2 regions of the Pseudarthrobacter sp. efr-133-R2A-89 genome follow, and region 2 is predicted to be linked to the other one. Evidence: riboswitches for the same ligand, from Rfam matches in the RefSeq annotation. Region 2 holds a riboswitch; the other holds the start of a gene.
What was found. Region 2 has a riboswitch for S-adenosylmethionine ahead of QRM95_RS12805 (DUF1737 domain-containing protein). Riboswitches for the same ligand answer to the same signal wherever they lie in the genome.
Positions count from the first base shown of each region.

Region 1: it holds a riboswitch for S-adenosylmethionine, as region 2 does, so the genes downstream of both, QRM95_RS09420 (aminotransferase class V-fold PLP-dependent enzyme) here and QRM95_RS12805 (DUF1737 domain-containing protein) in region 2, are expected to answer to the same signal.

Region 1 covers NZ_JARVSE010000005.1:41,826-52,707, forward strand. Annotated here, with positions in the region: gene QRM95_RS09395 (pyridoxamine 5'-phosphate oxidase family protein) at 1-354, opposite strand, end outside; gene QRM95_RS09400 (S1C family serine protease) at 569-1,552, shown strand; gene QRM95_RS09405 (hypothetical protein) at 1,580-1,957, opposite strand; gene QRM95_RS09410 (metal-dependent transcriptional regulator) at 2,038-2,742, opposite strand; gene QRM95_RS09415 (class I SAM-dependent methyltransferase) at 2,818-3,576, opposite strand; gene QRM95_RS09420 (aminotransferase class V-fold PLP-dependent enzyme) at 3,676-5,094, opposite strand; SAM riboswitch class IV at 5,132-5,245, opposite strand; gene hisN (histidinol-phosphatase) at 5,387-6,211, opposite strand; gene rsgA (ribosome small subunit-dependent GTPase A) at 6,256-7,371, opposite strand; gene aroA (3-phosphoshikimate 1-carboxyvinyltransferase) at 7,355-8,743, opposite strand; gene QRM95_RS09440 (DoxX family protein) at 8,750-9,298, opposite strand; gene QRM95_RS09445 (sigma-70 family RNA polymerase sigma factor) at 9,575-10,348, shown strand; gene rsrA (mycothiol system anti-sigma-R factor) at 10,345-10,605, shown strand; gene QRM95_RS21155 (50S ribosomal protein bL37) at 10,708-10,782, opposite strand.
Region 2 covers NZ_JARVSE010000006.1:245,303-256,184, reverse strand. Annotated here, with positions in the region: gene QRM95_RS12830 (energy-coupling factor transporter transmembrane component T family protein) at 1-68, shown strand, start outside; gene QRM95_RS12825 (UDP-N-acetylglucosamine 1-carboxyvinyltransferase) at 175-1,698, shown strand; gene QRM95_RS12820 (glutamate--cysteine ligase 2) at 1,766-2,992, shown strand; gene QRM95_RS12815 (O-succinylhomoserine sulfhydrylase) at 2,997-4,205, opposite strand; gene QRM95_RS12810 (rhodanese-like domain-containing protein) at 4,206-4,616, opposite strand; gene QRM95_RS12805 (DUF1737 domain-containing protein) at 4,613-4,876, opposite strand; SAM riboswitch class IV at 4,890-5,004, opposite strand; gene opgC (OpgC domain-containing protein) at 5,180-7,648, shown strand; gene QRM95_RS12795 (hypothetical protein) at 7,767-8,021, opposite strand; gene QRM95_RS12790 (TetR/AcrR family transcriptional regulator C-terminal domain-containing protein) at 8,247-8,951, shown strand; gene QRM95_RS12785 (pyridoxamine 5'-phosphate oxidase family protein) at 8,974-9,438, opposite strand; gene QRM95_RS12780 (aminodeoxychorismate lyase) at 9,499-10,428, opposite strand; gene cls (cardiolipin synthase) at 10,521-10,882, shown strand, end outside.

The sequences.
Region 1 (10,882 bases), on a different contig from region 2:
GATCCCGGCCTCCCACGGTTCACGGTCGGCGTCGACTGCCGGCAGGCTCATGCGCGTTTCATCGAACGGTTCCGGCCTGCCCTTTGCCACCACGCTCCACACCTCCGTGGCGTATGGATTGAGTCCGTCAACCTCCAGCGCTGCCACCGCCCCGCCCAGCAAGGCGCGAAGCTTGGTTCCGGGCGCCGTCCGAAAGAACAGAGTGTCGCCGGAGGCGGAGAAATTCACCGGAAAGATCTCTGGGATTTCGCCGTTGATGACCGCGAGGCGGCCGATATAGGAGGACCTCAGGTACTGCCAGCACGCATCTGCGTCCAAAATTTCGGTGGGAGAGCCCTCCGGGGAACCAGTCATGCTACCGATCCTAGAGCCTCGGCAGCACCAGCGCACCGGTGGGAAGGGAATGCCGGACGCTCGCAGTGTTGTTCACCGACGGCGTAGCAGCACCGGGACTGGAATCTGCGGCTGGGTCGTTGACAAGCGTAAGGATCCCGATGGAAACCTGGCACGGGCGGCAACGGCCGGGGGACTGCACCGGGCGAACCGGCACGAGGGCTGGAGGTGCCCCATGGAGCAGGCGCGGAAAATCATGCCGCCGGAGGACGACGACATCCTGGACTCGTACTCGCAGACGGTCATGCGGGTGGCGGCCACGGTTACGCCGCACGTGGCGGCGATCGAGATGACTGCCCGGCGCCGCAACGGGCGGGCTCGGGTGGGCGCAGGTTCGGCAGTGCTCTTTACCGAAGACGGCTACCTGCTCACGAATTCCCACGTGGTTGCCGGCACGCACCAGGGTTATGCGGTTTTCGGCGACGGCAGCAGGATGGAACTGGAACTCGTGGGCACGGACCCGTTGTCTGACCTCGCGGTGGTCCATGGTTCCCGGCCCAAGGTGCCGCCGGCCCGGTTCGGTGCCGCCGAAACCCTCAGGGTGGGCCAGTTGGTGGTGGCGGTTGGGAACCCGCTGGGACTGGCTGGATCCGTAACAGCCGGTGTGGTCAGCGGCCTGGGCCGGGCCATTCCGGTGTGGTCCGGGGGCAACAGGCGGGTCATCGAAGACGTCATCCAAACGGATGCGGCCTTGAATCCCGGCAATTCAGGCGGCGCGCTGGCAGACACGCACTCGAGGATCGTTGGGATCAACACGGCAGTGGCGGGAGCAGGGCTTGGGCTCGCCATTCCCATCAACGCCACCACGCGTCGGATCATTGCCGCTTTGCTTGCGGACGGGAGGGTGCGCCGGGCCTACCTGGGCTTGGTGAGTACGCCCATCCAGCTCACTCCCAGCGCTGTCATCCGCACCGGGCGGCGCGAAGGGCTGCGCGTTGTGGAGGTGCTGCCTGAATCTCCGGCGGACAAGGCAGGGCTGGCGGCCGGGGACATCCTCCTGACGGCGGGAGGCCGTCCTGTCAGCAACGCCGAGAGCCTGCAGCGGCTCCTGTTCGCGGACGCCATTGGCCAACCGCTCGATGTCGCCGTGCTGCGGGACGGCACCGAAGTGCACCTCACCGCCGTTCCGGAGGAAATGACGGGCAACGGAACACCGTAGGCACCGGGGCCGGTGCGTCCGGAAGCGCTAGGCTCCGGCTGCCGGCGCTTCCACGTCCGCGATGCCTGTGAAACGCGTCCCGACGCCGTCGTACTCGCCACGGACGCAACCGGGCTGTACCGGCGGGATCTCTTCCGGGGCGTGGTGCCCGCACACCACGTAGGTAAAGTCAGGCCACCACTTCTTGGGCCGGGCCGCTTCCTCATACCCGCACACGGCGCATTCGAGATGGACCCACACGGGCCGCTTGCCTGTCCGGTTGGCCCGTGACTGCACCAGCCACGGGGGAGGATTGTCCAGGATGCCGCGGAGCTCGGCTTCCGGCATCCACTTCGGCAGGCCATGGCGCTGCGCCATTTCAAGGGGTACGTCCAGGGCTATTGCGGCGTCACGTCTGCTGATCATCACCATCCACCATACGGGAACCCGCCAAATCGCGTCCTGCCTCGGAGTCCCTCAGCCGGCGGTCCCGGCAACGCCGCTGGTCAGGGCAGATCCAGGCTGCAGCCGGGGTGCGGGGCGTCGCTGGAGACCCACAACGCCGAGGCGATCTCGTCGGCGAGGTCGTACTCACGGTCACCGCCGATCCGCACCACGAGTGCGCCGCCGAAGGGCCGCCGCCCCAGCACTTCCACGCGGGCGTCAAGCTCGATGTCCTGCGAGGCAAGGTAGCGGAGCAGCTCAGGGTTGTCGTCGCTGATCCGGGTGATCCTGCCGCTATGGCCCTCGTCCAATTCGGCGAGGAGGTGGGCGCGCGGCATCAGCACCTGGCCGTCCGCCGTGGGAATGGGATCGCCGTGCGGATCCCGGCTGGGGTCCCCGAGCTTGGCGGCGACGCGCTCGATGAACGTGTCCGACACTGCATGCTCCAGCTGCTCGGCTTCATCGTGGACTTCATCCCAGCTGTAGCCCAGGCGTTCCACGAGATAGGTTTCGATCAGCCGGTGGCGCCGCACCATGGCCAGCGCAAGCCGCAGTCCCGCGTCGGTCAGGGTCACGGCGCTGTACGGTTTGTGGTCCACCAGGCCCTGGTCCTTGAGCTTGCGGACCATCTCCGACACTGACGAGTTCGCCACCCCGAGCCGCTGGGCCAGTTGGGAGGACGTGATGGGCTTGTCCTGCCATTCAGTGAATGAATAGATGACCTTGACGTAGTCCTCGATGGAGGAGGATGGCGCGCTGGTCTTCACAGGCTCAAGCCTACCGGGTTCCCTGCCGTGGCCGGGTCCGCGTGGCCTGCGGCGGCGCCGGGAAAACCCATCCCGCTACGCCTTCACGGCGCGCCACGCCAAGGTGAGGTAGGGAAGATCGAGTTCCTGGTCGGGCGCGTAGGCCAGGTGGTCGTGGAGGTACCAGTCCAGGTTCGCCAGGACCTTGGCCCTGGTTGCCTCGCCGGCGCGCAGGTAATAGCTCCTGGACTTGGTGAGTTCCATCAGGTCGGTGGTGGTTACGCTGTCCTGCCAGTGGATGACGTGCCCTTCGAGCCCGGTGAATTCGGGCCCCACCACAGGCTTGTGGCCCGGGCGGTACACATCGCCGGCATGCATGATCCTGGAAAGCCTGTGCACCCAGGGTACCGAGGTATCCAGCTGGTTCCAGATGAGTCCGAGCGTTCCGTGCGGGCGCAGGACACGGGCAAGTTCGGTGCTCGCCGGCAGCGCGTCGCACCAGTGCCAGGCCTGCGCCACGGTGACGACGTCGAAGGAGGCTTCGGCCAGCCCGGTCGCCTCCGCGGTTCCCGCCAAGGCCGTGGCAGCAGGGCAGTGCGCCGCGAGTTGGGCGAGCATGTCCGTGGAAGGATCGACGGCGGTTACCTCCAGGCCAAGCTCCAGCAGCAGGGCCGTGAACTTTCCGGTACCGGCCCCGACGTCGAGTGCGTCACGGGCCTGCGCCGGCACCAGCCACCGGGCTGATTCGACGGGGTACCCCGGCCTGACGCGCTGGTAATGCCGTCCGCCGTCCCGGAAACTGCCGCCAAGTTCCCGCCGGCGCACGTGATCAAGCTTGGGGCCACCCCGAACCACGCGTGGACTCCTTCAATTCCGACTGTTGATGCCCCTCGAATTTACCGCACGGCCATGGAAATGTGCCGGCGGACCAGGAGCGGGAGCGGGAAGCGCCCCCTAGTCGTCGATACAGGGGGCCGCGCCGGCCGTGCCCGGGGTGTTGGGTGCCCAGTGCGGGTAGGTGCGGGAATCGTTGGCCGGCACCCAGCGGCCTGCGTCAACCACGTAGTCCCAGCCCAACCCGCTGCTGCGCAGTGTGCGGATGCCGGCAAGGAGGCGTTCGGCATCCTCCAGCCGGGATCCGACGCCGAAGCTCGCCCGGAGTGATCCGTTGGGCAGGCCCAGGCGCTTCAGCAGCGGGTGGGCGCAGAAGCGTCCGTCACGCAGGCCCACGCCGTGCTCCGCCGAGAGGTAGGCGGCCACCAGCCCGGCGTCGTAGCCTGCAACCGAGAAGTTGACCACGCCGATGGTGTCCGTTTCCGGATTGGTGTCCTTGAAGATCTGGTGGACGGTGACGCCGTCGATGCCCTGGAGGCCCTCCACCAGGAAGGAACGGATGGCGGATTCGTGGGCGTGCCACCGGGCCTGGTCCAGTTCGGCGATCACCTGGGTGGCGCGGGCCAGGGTGGCTGCGCCGAGCACGTTGGGTGAGCCGCCCTCGTGGCGGGCCGGTCCGGTGGCCCAGCTGACGCCGTCGAGCCTTGCTTCCTTGACGGCACCGCCCCCGGCCAGGTGGGGAACGCCGGCGTCCAGCCAGTCCGCACGTCCCACCAGGACGCCTGCGCCGAACGGAGCGTAGAGCTTGTGTCCGGAGAAGGCGAGATAGTCGACGTCGTCAGCGCTGATGTCCACCCGGCGGTGCGGCGCAAGCTGGGCGGCGTCCACCACGATCCGTGCGCCGTACTGGTGCGCCAGTGTAGCCAAGGCCCGGATGGGGAGGATCTCGCCGGTGACGTTGGAGGCGCCGGTGACGGCCAGCAGGCTGACCCCGCCCTGCTCCAGTTCAGCGCGGACTGCCTCCAGTGTGCCGCTGATGGTGTCCGCGGCGACGATGCTGCGGTGCGGGACACCCTGCCAGGGCAGGAGGTTGGCGTGGTGTTCGATGTCCAGGTAGAGCACGTCCCCGGCGGGGCGGCCGCCCGCCAGCGGCAGGCAGCCGGCCAGCAGGTTCAGGGAGTCGGTGGTGTTACGGGTGAAGATGACCGAATCATCGGGGCGGCCTCCGACGAAGTCCCGGACAATGTTGCGCGCGTTTTCGTACACGGAGGTGCTGATCTGGGATGCGTACCCGGCGCCCCGGTGGACACTGGCGTAATACGGGAGGATCTCGTTCAGGTACGCGGACACCACTGACAGTGCCGGGGCAGAAGCGCCGTAGTCGAGGTTTGCGTAGCGGACGTGGCCGCCGGAGATCAGCGGCGCCTGGATCTCGGCGCCGGTGACTGCAGCGAGGGGCCGGCCGGCAATGGCCTGGCGCGGATCCGGCGCGGCGGTGTTGGCGGTGGCGGACTGGGGGGAGACGGTGGCAGTTGTCACAGAGACCTCACTTGGATACAGGACTCCGGCATAGTGGAATCCGCGCTTGCCGTATCCGCTCCGGACCGGCCTGGTCGTCACCCGGGGCACCCCACCGCGAATGGAGGGTTGCCGGCCAGCAAACCGGGGTTTTGCGCTGGCACTCGTGACCTGGATAAAAGCGTAGAACATGGAATGGGCAGGACTGAAGCCGCGGCAATTGTTAAGGCTTTTGTTACGTCCTGCCGAAGAAACGGCCGCGGACGCCCCCCAAAGGAGGCGTCCGGCGTCGTATTCTTCGATTTTTCTGCGGTCAGGGAGCCTGTTGCAGCAGGTCGTCGAGGTCCGGGTTCAGCCGGTGGAGCACCTCTGAATGCAAGATCGAGTTCGTTGCCAGGGCATTGCCGCCGAACGGTCCGTCTTCGCCTTCGAGGGACGTGAAGCGGCCGCCTGCCTCCACCACGATCGGCACGAGGGCAGCCATGTCGTACAAGTTCAGCTCGGGTTCGCAGGCGATGTCCACCGAGCCCTCGGCCACCATGCAGTAGGACCAGAAGTCCCCGTACGCCCGGGTCCGCCACACGTCCTCCGTCAGGCCCAGGAAGTCGTCAAGGTTTCCGCGTTCCTTCCAGCCGCCCAGGCTGGAGTAGGAGAGGGAGGCGTCGGCCAGGTTGGAGACGTTGGAGACCCGGAGCCGCGTAGCGGCGGCCAGGGACCTGCCCATGTACGCCCCCATGCCTTTGGCAGCCCACCAGCGCTTGCCCAATGCCGGTGCGCTGACGACGCCGACCACCGGCTCGCCCTCGTCCACGAGGGCGATCAGCGTGGCCCAGACCGGGACGCCGCGGACGAAGTTCTTGGTCCCGTCGATGGGATCGATGATCCAGCGCCGTGAGCCGTGGCCGGTGCTGCCGAATTCCTCACCCAGGACGGCATCGCGGGGCCGGGAGCGGGAGAGCTGGCCACGGATGGCCTCCTCGGCCGCCTTGTCGGCGTCGGTGACCGGCGTCAGGTCCGGCTTGGTCTCGACGTGGAGGTCCAGGGCCTTGAACCGGCTCATCGTCTGGTCGTCCACGGAGTCGGCCAGGACGTGGGCCAGGCGCAGGTCATCGTTGTAACTCGAAGCGGGTTGGATCATGGTTCCAAACTACCGTCTGCGGGCGTTTCTGCCGGGAGAACGCGTCAGTTGACGCTGCCAAGCTCCTTCGTTTCCTGTGCTTCCATCCTAGGATCGGCGCCGAGCAGCCGCCGCAGGGACGCCAGGCGGGCGGCGCCGGTGGGGCCGGCGTGTCCGCCGTCCACCCACTCGTCCAGCCCGCAGTTGACCGCCGTTGCCGTGTGCTTGCAGCCGCGTTCGCAGTTTTCGATGCCGGGGGAGAGATCCGGGAACGAGCGCAGGATCCTGTCCGGATCCACATGCGCCAAGCCAAAGGACCGGATCCCCGGGGTGTCGATGATCCAGCTGCCGGGCGGCGCGTCCGCCAGCCGAAGTGCCAGCGCGGACGACGACGTGTGCCGGCCGCGCCCGGTGACGGCGTTGACGCCGCCGGTGGCGCGCTCGGCACCCGTCAGTGCGTTCACCATGGTGGATTTGCCCACCCCGGAATGCCCCAGCATCACGGTGACGGTACCGTCGAGGTGCGCGCGGAGGGCGGCCACCGCGGCGCTGTCCAGCCGGGCCGAGAGGCCGTCGTCGGACCGCGCGTCGATCCCGGAGGCCTGTGCGTCGGCGGTCTTGCTGATGATGACCGGGAAGTCCAGGTGCGTGTAATTGGAGAGGAGCTCGGCGGGGTCCTTGACGTCGGCCTTGGTTACCAGCAGGATCGGCGCGATCCCGGCGTCGTAAGCCGCCACCAGGGCGCGGTCGATGAAGCCGGTGCGGGGCTCGGGGTTGGCAGCCGCCACAACGATGACCAGTTGGTCCGCGTTGGCCACCACAGCACGCTCCACGGGGTCGGTATCGTCGGCGCTGCGGCGAAGGAGCGTGCGGCGGTCCTGGATTTTCACCAACCGGGCCAGCGTGTCCGGGGCTCCCGAGACGTCCCCCACCAGTGAGACGAAGTCGCCGGCCACCACGGGATTGCGGCGAAGCTCGCGGGCCCGCGCAGCGATGACCACGCGCTCGTTGTCCGAGTCCTCACCCACCACCGCGGTGTACCGGCCACGGTCCACCGTGATGATCCGGCCGGTCACAGCGTCATCGTGGCTGGGGCGGTCTTTGGTGCGGGGCCTGGAGCCTTTCTTGCTCGGGCGGATCCTGACGTCAGATTCGTCCCAGGAATCAGTGCTCCGCGCCACTGCCGCGCCCTTCCGGTCCGGCAGCGGACGTGCCCTCCTGGGCCAGCATGCCCGCCCACAGCTGTGGGAAGTCGGGCATGGTCTTGGCTGTGGTGGCAATATCCTCCACCTGGACGCCCGGTACTGCCAGTCCCAGGATTGCCCCGGCCGTGGCCATCCGGTGGTCCGCGTAGCTGTGCACGACGCCGGCGTGCAGCCGTGCGGGGCGGATGAGCAGCCCGTCCGGGGTTTCCTCGGCGTCCCCGCCGAGCCGGTTGATCTCGGCCACCAGGGCGGCCAGCCTGTCGGTTTCGTGTCCTCGCAGGTGCGCAATCCCGGTGAGCCGGGAGGGCTCCGAGGCCAGGGCACACAACGCAGCGACGGTGGGGGCGAGTTCGCTGGTGTCCGCGAAGTCGCCACCCTTGATCTCCGGACCGCCGGTGACGGTCAGGACGCCGCCGGCCAACGTGACCGTGGCGCCCATGCTGGTGAGGATGTTGCGCCACAGGTCGCCCACCTGCTGGGTTTCCGCCGGCCAGTTGGGGATCCGGACCGTTCCCCGGGAGGCGAGGGCCGCCGCCAGGAACGGGCCCGCGTTGGAAAGGTCCTGTTCGATCCGCTGGTCGAAGGCACGGATGGGTCCGGGCGCCACCACCCAGTGGTTGGGCACGGAATCGTCCACGGACACGCCTGCGCCGCGCAGGACCGCGATCGTCATGTTGATGTGGTCCAGGCTTGGTACCGGTTTGCCCACGTGCTCAAGATGCAGGCCGTCGTCGAACCGGGCCCCCACGAGCAGGAGGGCGGAGACGAACTGGGACGAAGCGCTGGCATCAATCACCAAGTGGCCGCCGCGGACGGAGCCTTTGCCCGCCACGGCGAACGGGAGGGACGACGGGGCGCTGCCGTCTTCGGCTGAGACACCCACACCCAGGGCCTTGAGGGCTTCGATAATGGTCCCCATGGGACGCTTGCGTGCGTGCGGGTCGCCGTCGAACACGCTGGCCCCGTTGCGCAGCGCCGCGAGCGGCGGAACGAACCGCATCACCGTACCGGCCAGCCCGCAGTCGATCCTGGCCTCTGTCGCCGGCGCGGATGCGGGCAACGGAACCACTTCGAGGTCAGGGCCGAAGGTTCCGTCGCCCGGGACCTCCGTGATCGTGGCGCCAAGCTGCCGCAGCGCATCAATCATCAGCGCGGAATCCCTGGAATGCAGGGGCGCCCGCAACTTGGACGGCCCATCCGCCAATGCCGCCAGAACGAGGTACCTGTTGGTCAGGGACTTCGAGCCGGGCACCGTGACGGTGGCATTGACGGGCCGGGAAGCGAAAGGCGCGTCCCAGTGCTGGACAGGTGTTCCGGAAGCGTCCCGGGCGGCAGTTGCTGCGGTCATTCGTGCTTAGGCTCCCGTGGCGTGGTCGACGGCGCGGCGGACAGCCTTGTCCGCCTTGTGCAGCTTCTTGTTCGTGGTCTCGCGCGCATCGGCGGCCAGGTGCGAGGCGTTCCGGCGGGCACCTGCGGCAAGGTGCTCGGCGCGCCAGGCCAGTCCCGGCTTTCCTGCGGTGTCCACCGAGGCGAGCAGCGCACCGCCGCTGAGGGACAGGTTCTTGAGGAGCTGGTTGCGGCGGGTCTCGCGACCTTCCTTGCTGCTGATGTCCGCGCTGCGCCACTCAACGAACGTGTTGAGCAGGGACACCACCGTCAGCAGCGATGCGGAGAGCCTGGAGAACTTTCCAAGGCCGAACAGGACGCCGGCGCCCACCTGGGTACCGCCGATAACACGCGCGAGCGTCTTCTCGCTCGCCTGGAAGGGAAGCGAGGCCGCGGCCTTGCGCAGCAGTGGTGAGAGCTGCTGCGCGGTGTCGTCGGAGTTCTTGAGCTTATCCAGTCCGGCAATGACAAAACTGGAGGCGAGCATGGGCCGTGCGAGCGTGCGGACAAAGGACATGGATTTCCTCCTGGATGGACGAACCGCTGAACGCGGCGGAGTCGGTCCTAGTCTTGCACTTTTGGGGAATATTTGCCTGCGGGAAGGGGTTATGGCTGACGGGTCACCGACATGCGGCCCGACGATTATTCACCCGATACAGAGCGGAGTTGGCCCTTGGGGAAGGTGTTGGACGGAACGAGGCCTGCGGGTCCGGTGGCAGTGGAAGCACTGGCTGCCGATCCCTTGGAGTACGGCACGCCCCGGGCAGGGCGCCTGACAGTAGACTTGAAGGCAATGAGCACCCTGGATCCGGCCGTCGCGGCCATGTATGAGGCTTCACCTGGCGCAGCGAACGGCTCGGCACCGGCCCCGCCGGCATCTGCCGCAACGGCGGAGGAGGTTGGTCCGGCCGCAGGGCCGGAAACCGAGGACGCCGCCCTGGACGTTGCCGCGGAGACCGTCGAGGACCGCCGCCTGCGCTTCGAACGGGACGCCATGCAGTACGTCGACCAGCTGTACTCGGCTGCGATGCGCATGGCACGGAACCCCTCAGATGCCGAGGACTTGGTCCAGGAGGCCTACACCAAGGCATTTTCGGCGTTCCACCAGTACAAGCCGGGCACGAACCTCAAAGCGTGGCTGTACCGGATCCTGACCAACACCTACATCAACCTCTACCGCAAGAGGCAGCGCGAGCCGCTTCAGTCCAATTCGGACACGATCGAGGACTGGCAGCTTGCCCGGGCGGAGTCCCATACGTCGAGCGGACTGCGGTCGGCCGAGGCCGAGGCGTTGGACCACCTCCCGGATTCGGACGTCAAACGGGCGCTCCAGGACATTCCGGAGGAATTCCGGTTGGCGGTGTACTTCGCCGACGTCGAGGGCTACGCCTACAAGGAAATCTCAGACATCATGAACACGCCCATCGGCACCGTGATGTCCCGGCTCCACCGCGGCCGGAGAATGTTGCGGGACATGCTCGCGGAATATGCCGCCGAGCGCGGATTCAAAACGGCCGCAGATGCATCGGATGCGGCAGGAAGCAAACCACAGGAGAACAGGAAATGAGCGACTGCCAGGGATTGGGCGATTGCGACGACACCCGGATGCAACGCATCTATGAGTACCTTGACGGGGCGCTGACCCGCGAGGACCTTACTGAAATCAAGAACCACCTTGACGACTGCCCCGAGTGCACGCAGCAGTATGACCTTGAGTGCGTGATCCGCAACATGGTCAAGCGCTCCTGCACGGAGTCCGCTCCGGACAATCTGAAGAACGCCATCCTGGACCGGATCCACGCCATCCGTCCGGTGGAGGCGTAGGAACGCCCACACGCCGGCGAACAATGGCCGCAGACAGCAAAGGACCCCGAAAGCCGAATGGCTTCGGGGTCCTTTGCTTGAACCGTAGTCCCTGGCATTTGCCTAGGTGTTGGGGCGCTTCCCGTGGTTCGCGCCGCCACGCTTACGGTCACGACGCTTGCGTGCACGCTTGCTCATAGCTGGCCTCCTTACTGTTGGTACTCAAAAGAGCTGCCCTCCAGTCTCCCACATGATCTGGCGACCCGCGAACCGGAGCAGGCGGGTGACCTGCGGCGGT
Region 2 (10,882 bases):
TCGCGGGGTGTGCCCTTGGTGCGGCGCTTGCCGCGGGCCGTTGGAACATGGTGTGGTTGGGCAGCTAACGGGGTTACCTGGCGGTACTATCGCATGTAGCGGGTAGGTTACCCCGGAAAAGCCCTCGAATGACAGTTCCCGGCCCTGCTATCTCATCCATGATATATTTTCGTCATGACTCAGGAGACCGCCGGCCACGTCGCCGCCATGTTGAGGAACGCCCGGAGCGAGAAGGGCTGGACCCAGGGCCAGTTGGCTTCCGAACTCGGTACCAGCCAAAGCGCCGTCGCCCGGATGGAACAAGGCAAGCAGAACCTCAGCCTCAAGATGATCCAGCGGCTGGAGAACATCTTCGACCGGAGCATCGTCAACGTGGGCAAACCCCGGATGACGCACCTGCGGGTGGAGGGCGGACGTACCCTCTCCGGCGCGGTGGACGTCAACAGCAGCAAGAACGCCGGCGTGGCACTGTTGTGCGCCAGCCTGATCAACCGGGGCACCACCGTGCTCCGCCGCCTCGCCCGGATCGAAGAAGTCAACCGCATCGTTGAAGTGCTGACCAGCATCGGCGTGGAATGCACCTGGCTCAACGACACCGATCTCCGCCTGCGCCGGCCGGCCGTCCTTGACCTGGAAGGGATGGACGTGGACGCGGCCCGCCGCACCCGCAGCGTCATCATGCTGCTTGGCCCCCTCCTGGACGAGTCACGGGAGTACCGGCTGCCCTACGCCGGCGGCTGCGACCTCGGGACCCGCACGGTGGAACCCCACATGCAGGCACTGCGCGAATTCGGGCTCTCGGTGGAAGCCACCGCAGGTTTCTACACGGTCCAGGCGCCTCCCGCGGACACCCGGGACCGTTCGTTTGTCCTCACCGAACGGGGGGACACCGTTACCGAGAATGCGATCATGGCGGCGGCCCACCGGCCGGGAACAACCGTGATCCGCAACGCCAGCCCCAACTACATGGTGCAGGACCTGTGCTTTTACCTGCAGATGCTCGGGGTGGCCATCGAGGGCGTGGGAACCACCACGCTCCGGATCACCGGCAGGCCGGTGATCGACGCCGAGATCGAGTATTTCCCGTCCGAGGACCCGATTGAGGCCATGAGCCTGATTACGGCCGGCATCGTCACCAATTCCGAGGTCACGGTCCGGCGGGTACCCATCGAGTTCATGGAAATCGAGTTGGCCACCTTGGGCCAGATGGGGCAGAAGCTCGAAATCTCCGGCGAATATATGGCCCGCAACGGCCGCACCCGGCTGGTGGACGTGACCACCAAGCCGTCGGAGCTGCGAGCCCCCGAGGACAAGATCCACCCCATGCCGTTCCCCGGGTTGAACATCGACAACCTGCCCTTCTTCGCCGTGATCGCCGCGAACGCCCACGGGCAGACCATGATCCACGACTGGGTCTACGAAAACCGGGCCATCTACCTGACGGAGCTGAACCGGCTCGGTGCGCAGGTGCAGCTGCTGGACCCGCACCGGATCTACGTCAACGGACCCACCAAGTGGCGTGCCGCCGAGGTGGGCTGCCCGCCGGCGCTCCGGCCTGCCGCCTGCCTGCTGCTGGCCATGCTCGCCGCGCGGGGCGTCTCTGAGCTGCGCAACATCTACGTCATTGAACGCGGCTATGAGGACCTGGCGGAGCGCCTCAACACCATCGGCGCCAAGGTGGAGTACTTCCAGGACTAGGCGTTCATGCTTCGTCATGATCACCAGCGGCGCCCGGAATTTCCGGCCCCTGACGCAGAATGTTCGTATGCGTACTTTCGGCGTCGAGGAAGAACTCCTGATTGTTGATCCGGAGTCCGGGGAGCCGCTTGCCCTGGCGGACGCCCTCCTCGCCGGGCACCGTGTGGCCGCGGACGATCTCCCGGTGGACCCGGACCTCCACCACTCCGGGAAGCAGGCGGATCACGACGACGAGATGGGCCTCAGTGCCGAGCTGAAGCTTGAGCAGATCGAGACGCAGACCAAGCCCTGCCTGGAGTCCGGGGCCCTGCTCGAGCAGATCAGGGCCGGCCGCGCCATGGCCAACCAGGCGGCGGCCAAACACGGCGCCAGAGTGGCTGCGCTGGCCACGTCGCCGCTGGCATCCACCAGCCACACCACGCCGGACCCGCGCTACGCCAGGATGCTGGAGCGCTTTGGCCTCACTGCGCAGGAGCAGCTGACCTGCGGATTCCACGTGCACACCTACATCGAATCGCCGGAAGAGGGCGTGGCGGTCCTGGACCGGATCCGCGACAAGCTGGCGGTCCTGACGGCGTTGAGCGCCAACTCGCCGTACTGGAACGGCGTCCCCACCGGTTTCGAAAGCTACCGCACCCAGGCCTGGAACCGGTGGCCGACGTCCGGTCCGGCCGCGATCTACGGGACGTACCCCGCGTACAGGAGGGTGGTCACCCGGCTGCTGGACACCGGCGTGATGCTCGATGAAGGGATGCTGTATTTCGACGCGCGGCTCTCCCGGAACCACCCGACGGTTGAGGTGCGGGTGGCGGACGTCTGCCTCCGCGCCGAGGATGCAGCCTTGATCGCCGTGCTGGTCCGCGCCCTGGTGGAATCAGCCGGCAGGGAATGGCGCGAGGGCGTGGACCCGGCGCCCGTGCCCACTGTCCTGCTGCGGATGGCCTCCTGGCAGGCCAGCAGTTCGGGACTCAGCGGCGAGCTCCTGGACTTTGGGAACTTCCGCCCGGCCCCGGCCGCGGACGTAGCCCGTTCCCTGGTGGACTACCTGGCACCTGTCCTACAGGCGCAGGGCGAACTGGCCTTGGCCCGGCAGGGCGTGGAGCACATCATCGCCCGCGGGACAGGGGCCGCCGAACAGCGCCGGGCCCGCGACAGGGCGCTGGCCGGACCGCCTCCCGAGGATATGGGTTTCGGGGCAGTGGTCCGGCACGCCGTTGACGTCACCATGCGCGGCGCCCTGGATCTTTCCGACGTGGAAGACACTCCGGAACTCCTGCGGGTCCGCCAGGCCTGACGCCTTAGATCTGCTTCAGGGCCTGTTCCAGGTCGCGGATGAGGTCGTCCGCGTCCTCGAGCCCCACGGACAGCCGGACCACGCCGTCGCTCAAGCCAATGGCGGCCCGCCCCTCCGGCCCCATGGCGCGGTGCGTGGTGGTGGCGGGGTGTGTGATCAGGGACTTCGAATCGCCGAGGTTGTTGGAGATGTCGATGATCCGCAGGCCGTCCAACAGGGCGAAGGCGGCCTCCTTGCCGGAGCGCCCGCCCGAGGGCGCCAGCTCAAGGGTGAGGACCGTGCCGCCGGCACTCATCTGCTTCGCCGCCAGCTCATACTGCGGGTGCGATTTCAGCAGCGGGTACTTCACCCAGCTCACGGCAGGCTGCTCCTCGAGCCACTCGGCGAGCCGCAGGGCGGTGGCCGAGGAGTGCCGGACGCGCAGGCTCATGGTTTCCAGGCCCTTGGTCAGGACCCAGGCGTTGAACGCCGAAAGGGCCGGACCGGTGTGGCGCATCAGCTGCTTGACCGGGCCGTCGATGAACTCCTTGGTGCCAAGGATGGCGCCGCCCAGGACCCGGCCCTGCCCGTCGATGTGCTTGGTGCCGGAGTACACGATGACGTCCGCGCCGAGGTCCCCGCAGCGCTGCAGCAGGGGAGTGGCGAAGACGTTGTCCGCAACTACCTTGGCGCCGGCGGCGTGGGCCAGCTCGCTCACCGCCGCGATGTCCACGATTTCCTGCATCGGGTTGGACGGGGATTCGAAGAAGACGGCGGTGGTGGGCTTGGACAGGGCCTCGCGCCACTGGTCCAGGTCCGGGCCGTCGACGAAGACCGTTTCCACGCCCCACCGCGGCAGGATCTCGTTCAGGATCACGAAGCACGACCCGAAGAGTGACCGGGCGGCCACCACACGGTCACCGGCCGCGAGCAGCGCGCCCAAAGCGGTGAACACCGCGGACATGCCCGACGCCGTCGCGAAGCAGGCCTCGGTGCCTTCCAGCAGCCTGAGCCGTTCCTGGAAGGTGGCCACGGACGGGTTGCCGTAGCGCGAGTACACGAAGCGCTCGTCCTCGCCGGTGAAGGCGCGTTCGGCTGCGGCCGCGGATTCGTAGACGAACCCGGAATTCAGGAAGATGGCCTCGGAGGTTTCCTGGAAGTTGGTGCGGTCCAGCCCGCCGCGGACGGCCTGGGTGTCGGGGTTCCAGCCGGGGGCGTCTTGATTGAAGGTCACTTAGTTCTTTCCGAGGTTGGTGGGCAGGCCGCGGTTCTTCCAGCCGTTGACGGTCCGTTCGCCGTAGCGGTCAGGTTCCCCCTCGAAGCCCTCCAGGACGTTGTAGGAAGTGAAGCCGGCCTGGGTGGCCGCCACGGCCGCGGCGATGGATCGCTGGCCCGAGCGGCACAGGAACACCAGCTCCGCGCCGGGGTCCTCGGGCGCCTGCTCCTTGAGGTCCTTCACGAAATCGGGGTTGGGGATGCCGCCGGGGAAGGTCCACTGGATGAAGAGGGGATCGTTGTCCGTTGCCTTCGTATCCGGAATGCCGATGTGGGCCCATTCGCCCTCGGTGCGGACGTCCACCAGGATGGCGCCCTGCTCCAGCTTGGCCCAGGCTTCCTGCGGCGTCAGGTCTCCCGCGTAGCTCATGCGTGGCCCTCGCCGTCGAACTCGCCTTCCAGGTCGTCAACGGCCGTGGCCACCGCGGCGTCTGCCGACGCGATGGCGGCCGGGAGGACAACGGCCTGGGCCACGATGACGCTGCTGCCGTTGAAAGTCGCCGCCGGGCTGCCGTGCAGGACATAACCGTCCGCAAGCGCAGCCGAGATCCGCTCGCAGAAGGAGCGGTCGTCCGGGCCTGTAATCAGGCGGTAGGACAATTTTTCGTCAGGGGCGGGTGCGTCAGACACGACGGATCTCCTTCTTTCACGCTTGCAGCTCGAATCGGTCGATATGCCAAGTATTCACCTGAGGCACCCCGCCGCGAGAGGAGGGTTGCCGACCGGCCAGTCAGGGCTTAACACCGGTACTCATTACTCCCCAAAAACGTAACACCTGCGCCGCCAAGCCGCACGGCCGCCGTCGTCATGTTCCGTAATTGAGAGCCCGCGACCACCGCGTCACGGAAACCCGGCGGGGCCGCGGGACCGATAAAGTTTCTACCGGGGCGCCGCCCTGCCGTCACAGTGGGAGTACCGGGGGGTCTTGCCAGCATGCGAGCAGCAATATCGCACCACCAGGCTGGCCGTCGTCGTGCCCGTCACCGTTCCCTCGGGGCTTTCCTGGCCGCCGCCGTCGTCGTGCTTCTGGCGCTGCTGGCGCCCGCCGGTGCCGCGCAGGCGGCCTCCGCGGTACCGGACCAGGGCAAGCCCTGGCTGGGTGCCGTCCTTGAATGGGGTGAGGATACCGCCGCTGGATTCTCCGACCGGCTGGGGGCGAGCCCGGCAGTGTTTGGCCACGACATCGCTCTTCCGTTCCGCGACTCGGACCGGAACAACATTGAGGGCTTCCTGCAGCAGGCCGCGGCCAAGGGCGCCCACGCCATGCTCACCGTGAAGCCCACCGTGCCGCTGGACCAGATCGGCGTCTCCGAAGCGGAAGCCTTCGCCGGCAAGGTCCGCGACCTGACCTTCGGGTTCAAGGGCCGGCTGTTGGTCCGGTTTGCCCCGGACATGAACTCGAGCTGGGTGCCCTGGGGGCAGCAGCCGGGCGCCTACCGGGAAGCCTTCAAGGCGGTCGCGGCAGCGGTCAGGAAGGACGACGGCGGCCGGGCCGCCATGGTCTGGGCGCCGTACCTGGGCAAGGACTACCCCTTTGACCGGAGCCGGAATGCCCCGCAGCCGGGAAGTGACGGCTTCGCCCTCCTCGACACCAATGGCGACGGCGCCTGGAACGGCTCCGATGCCGCCTACGCCCCCTACTATCCGGGGGACGACGCCGTGGACTGGGTGGGCCTGACTGCCTACCATGACGACACCGCCGGCGGGGCTGCCGTCAACACCGTGCCGCGTGCCGGTGAACTCCAGGAGATGCTGACCGGCTCGGGCGGCGAGGACTTCTACAATGCCTATGCGGAGGCCCGCAAGAAGCCGTTCCTGCTCCAGACATCGGCGTTCTACAGCCCTGCTGCCGGCGGACCGCCGGAGGCGGATATCAAGACGGCCTGGTGGGACCAGGTGGTGGGTACCGCCACCTCGCCGGCTTTCGCCAGGACAGCAGCGGTGGTGTGGGACGAGCGCACCAGCACCAGGGATACCGGCGTGGCCAGCATCGACTGGCTGCTCACCGGAAATCCCGCAATCGCCAAAGCCGCGCTGGACCGGCTGAAGTCCTCCGCCGTGGTCACCGGGCCGGTCACCGACGTGGCCGCGGACGGATCGTATGTCCGGGCCAACACGCTGTCCGGGGCAGCGGTCTGGACCGTTGCCGTGGCGATGGCCATCCTCCTGGCGGCGCTGTGGCAGATTCCACGCCGGGTCAACGCCGCCACCGCGTGGAGCTACCAGGACCCGGGAAACAGGGACTCGCGCGTGGATTTGCTGCGCGGGATGGCCATTGTCTTCGTGGTGGTCAACCACCTGGGCCTGGTCTCGCTGTTCCAGCTGCTCACCCAGGAGGCCGTGGGCTTCGTTTCCGGTGCCGAACTCTTCGTGCTGTTCTCCGGCCTGGTGGTGGGCATGGTCTACGGGCCGAAGGCAAGGGCAGACTTCGGCAAGGTTGTGGACCTCACATCCCGCCGGGCGGGGAAGCTCTATGTGACCGCGCTGTCGGTGATGATCGGCGTCTTCCTCATTGCGCAGCTTCCGTTCTTCCACACCGAGGCCCTGACCACGTTCGTGGACCAGGGGACCGGCGGGGCCGGGCATAACGGTGCCGGCAGGACGTACGACCTCTACGCCGGGATGTCATCGCTGTTCCAGTTCCCGGTGCCGCCCCAGGTCCTGCCGGCCATCCTGCTGCTGCAGTTCGGGCCCTGGCAGTTCAACGTCATGGGCCTGTACGTGGTGCTTCTCCTGGTCAGCCCCCTGATCCTGGCGCTCCTGAACCGCGGAAAGGCCGTGTGGGTCCTGGCGGTATCGCTGGCGGTGTATGCCGTGGGAGCCGGAACCAGGTTCCGGATCCTGCCGTCCCAGTTCGAGGACTCGTTTCCGCTGCTGGTGTGGCAGGTGCTGTTCGTGCTGGGGCTGGTGGTGGGATACCACCGGCGCAGCATTATCGCGTGGTTGTCGGCACATGCCTGGGTGGTGGCAGCCTGCACGGTGGCCGCATTCGCCCTGGCCTTCCTCTCCTGGGGCAACCCCTACTTGGCCAACAACTACGACGTCCGGCTGGCGCTGATGCCGGACGCCACCTACCGGGCCATATATGACGCCCTCTTTGGCCGGACCTACCTGGCCCCGGGCCGCCTGCTCAATGTCGTCTTCCTGGTGGTGGCGGCGTATGCGTTCCTCAGCGCCTACTGGAAGCCGGTTGAGCGGGCCCTGGGCTGGTTCCTGATCCCGCTCGGCCGCGCAACGCTCTATGTCTTCATCATGCATGTGGTGCTGATCGCCGTCGTGGCCAATATCCCCGCACTCCAGCAGGAGAGTATCTTCCTCAACACCGTGGCATACGCCGTGGTGCTGGGCCTGCTGTGGGTGATGGTCCGCACCAGGTTCCTGTTCCGGATCATTCCCACCTAGGCCGCATCCCCACCTGGCCCATATGGCCCGGGGATGAAAAATGCTGCGGCACGGTGGGTGCCACAGCATTTACGTCATTGCCAGGCAGGGACTGGGAAGCCCCCGCAGCGTTTGTGTCCTAGACCAGCTCGGGATACGAGGACACGATGTAGTCGGCGGCAGCCGGCCCCTTCATGCGCAAGCCCTTGCGGCTGCCCGGCAGCCGGGTTTTCATGGCCGACCAGAAGGTCGTTTCCGTACCCGGCTGGTGCTGGTTGATGAAGCACCAGCTCATGTACAGGCCGTAGAAGCGGTCGCGTTCCAGAGTGGACTCGGAGGTCTGGTCGAAGTAGGTGGCGTCTTGGAGAAAGAGATCAAACTGGGAATGTGCCATGATGGCGTCCCTTCGCTATGTGCGTGGCGCCGCCGTTCGGCTACAGCAGCGAACCTCGATGCCCTGCACTGTTGGCAATCGGGTCCATAGATTAATCCTGTGAAAGAAACCGGGATCATTAGCGCCGTCAACGCCTGTCTACACTGTAGACTTTACCCGTAGACTACATATGAGGCAACCCTCTCGAATGAACTCGGGCCAGTTGTCCGCAGCGAGGACAAATTCATGACTTCCCCCAAACCATCCGGTACCGGCAAGGCCAAGGCCAGGCTCAGCCGGGACGTCGTGCTGGCAAAAGCGCTGGAAATGGTGGATGCGGAAGGCCTCGAAGCATTGACCATGCGCCGCCTGGGCCAGGAGCTCGGCAGGGACCCGATGAGCCTTTACCGCTACGCGGAAAATCGGGCTGCCTTGCTCGACGGGGTTTCGGAACTGGTGCTCGACCAGCTCACCATCCAGCAGGATGATCCGGACTGGAAGGCGCAGTTGCGGGCGATCGCCCACAACCTGCGGGCCCTGGCACTCAAGCATCCCAACGTGGTGCCCCTGTTGGTGACCAGGCCCCTCTCCACGCCCCTCGGGTTGCGGCCGCTGGGCACGCTGCGGCCGCTGGAGAAGATCCTTTCCCTGCTGGTGTCGGCAGGGTTCGAGCCCTCAGACGCGCTGCACGTCTACCGCGTGTACTACGGCTTCCTCTACGGCCACATCCTCAACGAACTGCAGGAGTTCGTGGTGGACCCCGAAGAGAACGAGGTGCTGCTGCGGCTGGGGCTCCACCGTCTCCCCGCCAAGGAATTTTCCAACCTGCGGGCATTGGCCCCGGCGCTGGCGGATTACGACGGCGCCAGCGAGCTCGACCAGGGGCTCACCATCCTGTTGTCCGGACTGGAAGCACAGCTGTCCCGGCAGGCGGCGGCAGCGCTCGGTTAGGACGGAAGCGGGCGGCGCAGCATTATTCGAACGAGGCCCGGCGCCGGTCCTGCACGCGGGTGTTCCAGACATCCGGCCGGTTGACCTGGAACCTGCGGCCCGTCAGCGCCTTGGCGTTCAGCCGGACGTAGTTGGCCTTTTCGCCGGGCTGCCAGGGTTCCAGGCCGAGGCCGTCCACCTGGTCCTTGACCGCCTGGTCCTCGATGATCCCGGTATCGCCGCGCACCACCACGCTCCACGCCATTTCGGTGGCGGGATCGTAGCCGTCGATCTCCAGCGCCGCCGGCCGCTCCATTTTGGCGCCCCAGAGCTTGGAACCGGGCGCGGTGCGGAAGACGATGCTTCGCAGGTGGACGATGTAGTTCACGGGAAAGATCTCGGGATGCTCGTCCACCACGATGGCCAGCCTGCCCACGGTGTCATTGGCGAGGAGTTCCCAGCAGTCGTCAAAGGAAAGGTTTTCGATCGGCAGCTTGTGCGAGTCCATGGTCCACACCTTACGGGTGAAGCCGGGAGGGCAAAAGGGGCCGGTGGCCCTGTTGCGCGGCTACTGGATCCCGGCGAAAAGCCCGCTTAATTCCGCAGTCAGTTCCTTCTGCACGGCCGGCGTGCCGATCTCCTTGCCGTCGATCCGGTTCACCGGGGCCAGCAGACGGACGCTGGAGATCAGCCAGACCGCATCCGCATCCAGCAGGTCGCGGGGCTCCAACGGGCCGTACCCCAGCTCCCAGCCCGCCGCCTTGGCCGCCGCGAAAAGCGCGCCCTGGGACGTTCCGGGCAGGATGCCGCTGTCCAGCTGCGGCGTGATGAGGCGCTTGACCGCAGTGCCGTCGTCGGACTTTTCCACGTGCGCCAGCAGCACTGTGGAGGTGGGCCCTTCCAGGACGCGGCCGTCGGATGAGGTGAAGATGACGTCGTCCGCGCCCTGCTTGTGGGCGTGCCGGAGGGCCGCCATGTTCACCGCGTAGGACAGCGTCTTGGCACCCAGGAGCAGCCACGGGGCCCGTTCGGCCACGTCACTGTCATAGCCGCGGTCCAGCAGGATCACGTCGATGCCGGTTTCCCGCTGGCGGCGGCCCGCCGCCCCGGCAGGTGAGACCTGCACCCAGGCGGTGGGGGCCGGGGCGCCCTCGACGCCGCGGGTCACCACCAGCTTGACCACCAGTTCGTCGGCATCAGCGTTCGACGGCGGGTTCCCGGCGCGGTGCCGGGCAACGGCGGCCGCAATGGCGCGCTGCCACACGTCCTGCCCGGGAATCTCGAGGTCCAGCGCGCGGGCGGAGCCTGCGAGCCGGTCCAGGTGGGCCTGCATCTTCCGGACCGCTCCGCCGACAGCCAGCATGGTTTCGAAGATCCCGTCCCCCCGGGTGACGCCCAGGTCCGTGACCAGGAGCTGCGGTTTGGCGGCGTCGGCCACCCTGCCGTCAGGGAAGGCAGGGTCAAGGAAGACGAGAACCACGGGGGCTGGAGAGCTCATGGCACCAGCTTAGTGCGGCGGCGCCGCTAAGCTGGGCGGAGTGCGCCGGCCGGAACCGTCCCCGGAGCCCGACCTCCCCGGGAGTTATTGACGTGTTGTGGCCTTTTTCGCTTGCCGGCACCGCGCCGACGTGGGTTGTGGTGCTCCTGGGCTTTGCCGACCTGGTGATCAGGGTCCTGGCACTGGGCATCATCCCCGGCAACAGGCGTCCCACCACAGCCATGGCCTGGCTGCTGGGGATCTTCTTCATTCCGTTCCTTGGCCTGGTCCTGTTCCTGCTCTTCGGCAACTTCCAGCTGTCCAGCCGCCGCCGGGCGCAGCAGGAGCTGGTGAACGACCGCGTGCGGGCCGGTATCACGGCCTTGTCGGACGTCGAAAGCGACTACCCGGGCCCGGAGTGGGTGAAGTCCGCAGCGGAACTTAACCGCACGCTGGGATCACTGCCCATGGTGGA